One region of the Thermoclostridium stercorarium subsp. stercorarium DSM 8532 genome, then DNA from elsewhere that is predicted to be linked to it. Evidence: riboswitches for the same ligand, from Rfam matches in the RefSeq annotation. Region 1 holds a riboswitch; the other holds the start of a gene.
The links. A riboswitch is a leader RNA that binds a small molecule or an ion and turns the genes downstream of it on or off. The one in region 1 is predicted to bind cyclic di-AMP.

Region 1 (3,422 bases):
ACGCAGTAAGTGAATCCGACGGTGTCGAAACCGAAATAGGGACATTCTACGGCTTGTTTGAGGATACCGGCATGAAATGGCTCACGGTCAAAATTCCCTTTTATTTCCCCGATATCAGGGTAGACGGAAGAGAGCTGAGGGGAAACGTTCTGATGCATACTCCGATACCCGAAATACAAAAGACCGGGTATACCATTTTTAGCCTTTTAATACCCGCAATTTTTATTTCACTGATTATTTCCTATATTTTGGTGTATTTTCTTTCGAAAAGAATAATAAATCCGTTGAAACAGATGACCGATGTGGCGCGGGAAATATCGTCGGGAAAATGGAGCACAAGGATACATCTTAACGGAAATGATGAAATAAAGGTTTTGGCGGACACGTTCAATCAGATGCTTGACAATCTGGAAAATCTTGAGAAAATGCGAAGAGATTTTATAGCTAACGTTTCCCATGAACTGCGTACCCCTATGACTTCAATAAACGGATTCATTGAAGGGATTCTTGACGGGACCATACCCGAAGATAAGCAGAAATATTATTTGAGTATTGTGAAGGATGAGGTAAAGCGTCTTTACCGGCTTGTAAGCGATTTACTTGACATTGCAAGGATGGAAGCGGGGGAAATAAAGCTTAATCCCGCAGTATTCGATGTATGCGAAGTGATAAGGCTTAGCGTTATTCAGCTTCAGCAGTTTATTGAAAGCAAAAACATAAATTTCAGGGCGAGTTTTGAGCAGGAAGTAATGTACGTTTACGCCGATAGGGATGCAATACAGAGAGTTTTAATCAACCTCATCCATAACGCCATTAAATTCACCCAGGAAAACGGAAATATTTCGGTGTCGGTACGAAACGTAAAAAACAAAGTCGAAATTTCTGTTTCGGATGACGGTCAGGGAATACCTCCCGAGGACATACCTTTTGTGTTTGACCGTTTCCATAAGGCGGACAAGTCAAGAAGCAAGGACAAAACAAGCGTGGGACTTGGGCTGTATATTGTAAAAAACCTTCTTAATGCCCATAAGGAGAATATAACCGTTGAAAGCGAACTGGGAAAGGGAACCACATTTACTTTCTGGCTTCCGGCGGCATGATAAAAATTCGGATTTTTGACAAAAAATAAAAGAGCCCGGAAATTCTCCGGGCCAATAAGCTCAAATTAATATGCGTAAATCATGTCACCTGCTCTTAAGGCAATGGGTTTGGACCAAAGCCATTTGTTCGTTGCGGTTTTGTCGAAAAAGTATAACGCTCCGTTTGTAGGATCGACACCGTTTAACGCATCATACGCCGCCTTCAGTGCTTCCTGTGATGCCGGCTTGTTTATCATCCCGTTTTGTACCGGCGTAAACTGGTAATATCCGTAGGATTTCTCATATATAACGCCCCTTATGGTATTCGGAAAGCGGGAATCCTTCACACGGTTTATAACAACTGCGCCAACTGCCACTTTCGCAGTGTATGGCTGATTGTTTGCCTCGGCTGTTATCAATCTTGCCAGCAGGTCAAGATCGCTTTGGGTATACGAAATTGCACTATTGTTTGCTGAAGCGGCGCTGTTAGCGGTTACTGACGCCGATCCCGGTATTATAAGCTTCTGTCCCACGTAAATCATGTCGTCCCATTTGCCGTTGGCCTTTCTCAAGGCGCTCAGTGTAATCCCGTATTTTTTTGCAATCAGGTATAGGCTATCACCTTTCTGAACCGTATAAACGGTTGCAGGAACTTCAAGCTTCTGACCCGGGTAAATTACCGTACTTTTAAGTCCGTTCCGGGTCATAAGTGTGCCTGAAGTGGTTCCGAAAAGCTGACCTAATGTATAGAGTGAGTCACCTTTTACCACGGTATAGGTGGCAGCGTTGGCAAAGGTCGGAACCAGAGATGATAATACCAGCACTGCAAAAAATACTTTTGCTTTTTTATTCATTTTTTCCCTCCTAACAGCCTCCGAGGTTAGTTGACGGGTTTGGGCCGAGGCGCCCTACCTTATACGTCGTATAAGGATTCACCCCAAAATTGTTCCCCCGTATTCCCGTTAGGGAAATTCGGCTTTTTTCTGCCCATCATTTTAACAGGAATGGATGGTTATTGTAAACCTGAAATATATAGTATCGGTGGAAGGTGGAGGAAAGATACATTTAAATGAAAATAACATTTAACAAATTATTCATACTGACTTAAAAAATCATGTTTAGAATAAAAGCGTAATCTGAAAATATATATTAAAGGACAAAAATACATTTACGGTTACATAGGTGAGTACCGGTCGGAAAGGAGAGATTGGATATGGGTGAATTTAATAACAATTATTATGATAATAATAATTCATACTCATACCAGGGTTATTCGTCAAATGACCATCAAAATACAAGCTCTTACTACAGCTATTATGGATCATATAATTCATATAGTCAGAACCAGAGTCAGAATTATGATGATCTGAAAACATCCTCTTTTTATTCTGAAAGCTATGAGAAACCGCGCAAGGGTAAAATACGCGAAATGCTTGTTCCAATGATAATTGTCGCTCTTATAAGCTCTGTTATCGGAGGCGCAGTGGTCGGGGCATGGTTCCAGTTCGGTGCTCCTGCCGTGGTTCAGAATAACCAGTCGTCAGGAAACTCTCAGACAGGAGTGCAGCAGATTAAGCAGGTGGAGATTGTCGGCAGTTATGAATCTCCCGCAACCGCCATTGCAGAAAAAGTAAGCCCTTCAATAGTAGGTATTAAGGTAACGTACTGGGTAAGCAATTATTGGTTTGGCGCACAGCAGAACAGCGGTTCAGGTTCTGGCATTATTATCAGAAGTGACGGGTACATTCTTACGAACAACCACGTTATTGAAGATGCAATCAGCTCAGGCAACGAGATTGCAAAAGGGGCTTCAATCGAGGTTATTCTTCCAAACCAGCCTGACGAGTCCTATGAGGCCAAAGTTGTCGGAAGGGACGAAAAAACCGATATTGCAGTGCTGAAAATAGAGCTGTCAGAGCTTCCGGCAGCGGAGATAGGCAACTCCGACGAACTGAAAGTAGGGGAATTGGCGATAGCAATAGGGAACCCTGCGGGTCTTGAGTTTATGGGTTCTGTAACACAGGGAATAATCAGCGGATTAAACCGTGAGATTCAGGTTGGAAACGGAAAGACGCTGAAAGTTATTCAGACCGATGCGGCAATCAACCCCGGCAACAGCGGCGGGGCGCTGGTTAACTCAAAAGGACAGGTCATCGGTGTTAATACGGTAAAAATAAGTGGTTCAGAATATGAAGGGCTTGGATTTGCAATTCCGATTAACACTGCGATGGAAATTGCAAACAGCCTGATTTCGGACGGATATGTAAAAGGACGCCCGCAGCTTGGTGTTTCAATTGATACAAGATTTACCGAAGAATTGGCAAAAAGTTATAATGTTCCGGT
Region 2 (3,422 bases), 1.3 Mb from region 1:
TGTTCCTTAACAGATTATCAGTGCATACGGCAGCCAAAGCATCTATCATTGTTAATGTCTCCTGTCCGTTGGAAGTTTCGAACCGGTAACCACAAGCATGCTGAAGGACATTTAGGCTATATATTAATATTACTATAAAACCGTAATTCTGTTGAGAGAAAAATAACCGTAACTGGCGTAAAAAACTCTTCATGGGCAGACAAGTCGGACGAAAACGGTGATGATACAGCCTGTCGGGCTGACCCAACGCAGCAGACTTTGGAATATTGCAATAAAACTTTGGATAACTGAATAATAAGATGTTTAAACACCCGGAGAAGTCATATACGGAAATATACGCCGAAATCATGATTATGGCCATGCATATCAGAGGAAAAATTTCAAAATACCCGGAACCGAGTGCGTGATTTCGGAAAAAACAAGTCCCCTGTAACATGCCATGGCCATATTGTATTGTAAATCGGCAAGTTAAGTTTATAAATTGCCTGCAAGGCTGTCCATTTTGGCATTTCTCATACTGAGAGGCACATATTCTCTTTGAGGTGCTATGCTCTTATAAGCCGGCCTTATTATTTTGCCCTTATTCACCAATTCTTCTATTCGATGGGCGCTCCAGCCTACAATTCTTGCCACTGCAAAGAGCGGGGTGAACAGCTCTTCAGGAATGTTAAGCGCCCTGTAAACAAATCCTGAATAGAAATCCACATTGATGCTTACGCCTTTGTAGATTTTCCTTTTTTCCGCAATAACTTCAGGCGCAATTCGTTCCACTTTTTCATAAAGTCTGAATTCTTCCTCAAAGCCCTTTTCCTTCGCAAGCTCCCTTGCATATTCTTTCAGTATCTCGGCTCTTGGATCGGATACGGAATACACCGCATGGCCCACACCATAGATCAGGCCGCTTCTGTCAAAAGCCTCGCCATTCAGTAATTTGTTGAGGTAATCTCTTATCTGGCCTTCATTGTCCCAGTCTCTGACATTTTGTTTCATATCTTCAAACATCTGAACAACCTTTACATTCGCTCCGCCGTGCCTTGGTCCTTTCAGCGAACATATTGAAGACGCTATTGTGGAATAGGTATCGGTTCCGGTTGATGTTATTACATGGGTGGCAAAGGTGGAATTGTTTCCCCCGCCGTGTTCTGCGTGCAAAACCAGGGATAAATCCAGAATCACGGCTTCAAGATGGCTAAATTTTGAATCCGGCCGCAAAAGATGAAGAATATTCTCGGCAGTGGAATACCTGCGTTTCGGGACGTGGATCACAAGGCTCTTTTTCTGGTGATAATGAGCCAGCACCTGATACCCGTAAACGGCCAAAAGAGGGATTTGAGCTATTAACTGCAGACACTGCCTTATAACATTGCTGATGGATATGTCATCAGCCTGATCATCATAAGTATATAACGCAAGCACGCTTCTTGCCAGAATGTTCATAACATCCCTGCTTGGCAGCTTCATAATGGCGTCTTCCACAAAGGACGGAGGCAGCTTCCTGTATTCCGCCAACAAAGATTTAAACTCGTTCAGTTCGTTTATCGTGGGTAGCTCTCCGAAAAGCAACAAATACGCCACTTCTTCAAAACCGAACCTGCCTTCCGACAGGAACCCGTTGACTATGTCCTTTATGTCCATGCCTCTGTAAATTAATTTACCCGGCCCCGGAACAGTCTCGCCCTTTTCGTTGACATATGACGCCGTTACTTCACCAATTTCGGTGAGCCCTGCCAAAACGCCTTTCCCGTTTATGTCCCTCAGGCCCCTTTTCACGTCGTACTTAATATAGAGTTCGGGATCAATTCTGTTGCTTTTCTCCGCTATTGAAGCGTATTCCTCAAGCAAGGCATGTTTTCTTTTCTTAATTCCGTCCATGTTACACCTCCTTAAACCAAAATAATAAATTACAATTTGTGTAATAAAAGTAAGAATTTTAGCTGTTGTGTATAAAAAAACCATGGAGTATATCCATGGTTATGTGCTATACCCCTCTTTCAAGGCCTACGAGGTTAGCTGCCGGGCTCGGGCTGAAAGAGTTACCCTATCCTTTTAGAAAGGAATTCGCCCCAAAAAATTGGTTCCCCCGCTTCACTATATGTGAATTAAGCCTATACAATTTTAAGATAAAAACACCGATCGTATCATTATTTTACTATATGCAATACTCTTTGTCAAACAAAAACTTGGATGTAACGGGAACTCCGAAATGAAAATTTTCCCGAATTCCTTTCATTGCAAATATTGGGTTATTAATAATTTTGTGTTCATTATTTTAATGATCAGATTGGGGAAAATTTATGGTCATCAGTTGTAATGTGGAATTTATTTATTTAAATGTAACATTTCGACACCAGTTTTGTTTTATATAATGAAATCCGATGTCACCACGGCTTTGGCATCGGTGTTTTTTCAGATCTTCTTACAGCGCCGAAATACCGAAACTTCCGTTGTCCGGCGCATTGGGCAAAGACAACATTGTAATATTTAGTAACAAACAATTCACAATAAGTTAAGAAATTCTAAATCTTTTTCTGTTATAATTTTAGTGTATGGCTTTTCAAAAACGAATGAAAAAGAGGTAGATCCAGTTGAGTTTATATCAGAATGTATTAGTGTGCGTCACCAAACAAAAAACCTGCGAAAGACTCATAAAAGCCGCATCCAAACTTAAAGCAAAAAACGGAAATCTTCGTGTCCTGCATGTTGCAAAAAATTCATGGAATATTCTTGACAACAGCCGTGAAAGCGAAGCCCTTGAATATCTTTTTAAGGTCTCGAAGGAATACAATGCAGATATGACAGTATTAAGATCGGACAATATATCAAAAACCATAGCAGACTTTGCAAAAAACAACGGAATAGACTTAATTGTACTCGGGCAGTCGAATAATGAACAGGAAAACAAATTCTACAAACAGCTCTGCAACCTGCTAAAGGACGAAATAAACATTGAGGTTATACCTTAGGTTATACATAAGCAAAAAGGACTGTAATGATTAATACAGTCCTTTTATTTTTGCTTAAAACGTTTAATTTGCTTTTCCTTCTTTCGGTTTTACCGGCGGAAGCTTTGAAAATACTTTGCCTATCGCCTCCATAGCCCTGTCCATCTGCTCTTTTGTGTGCGTTGCAGTATAACTCGTTCTGAGTAGGCACTGCCCGGGCGGTACAGCGGGAACTATTACAGGATTTACGTAAACCCCCTCTTCAAAAAGCATTTTCGTAGCCAAAAATGTCCTTTCGGTCTCATAGGTCATTATCGGAATAATCGGGGTTTCTGAGTCAAGTATCGGAATACCCATTTTTTTTAGCCCCTGCCTCATATAATCTGCAATACTCAGCAAATTCTTTATCCTCCACGGCTCCTGTTCTATAATTTCGAGGGCTTTCAAAGCTGCAGCGGCGTTAGCGGGAGGTATTGACGC

Region 2: linked by a shared signal. The riboswitch ahead of CST_RS11015 (citrate/2-methylcitrate synthase) and the one ahead of CST_RS05500 (LysM peptidoglycan-binding domain-containing protein) in region 1 are both predicted to bind cyclic di-AMP.

The regions. Positions count from the first base shown of each region.
Region 1 covers NC_020134.1:1,274,383-1,277,804, forward strand. The annotation lists gene CST_RS05495 (sensor histidine kinase) at 1-1,100, shown strand, start outside; gene CST_RS05500 (LysM peptidoglycan-binding domain-containing protein) at 1,166-1,933, opposite strand; cyclic di-AMP (ydaO/yuaA leader) riboswitch at 1,934-2,067, opposite strand; gene CST_RS05505 (S1C family serine protease) at 2,293-3,422, shown strand, end outside.
Region 2 covers NC_020134.1:2,550,611-2,554,032, forward strand. The annotation lists gene CST_RS11010 (PD-(D/E)XK nuclease family protein) at 1-49, opposite strand, end outside; gene CST_RS11015 (citrate/2-methylcitrate synthase) at 475-1,872, opposite strand; cyclic di-AMP (ydaO/yuaA leader) riboswitch at 1,980-2,116, opposite strand; gene CST_RS11020 (universal stress protein) at 2,586-2,963, shown strand; gene CST_RS11025 (aminotransferase class I/II-fold pyridoxal phosphate-dependent enzyme) at 3,027-3,422, opposite strand, start outside.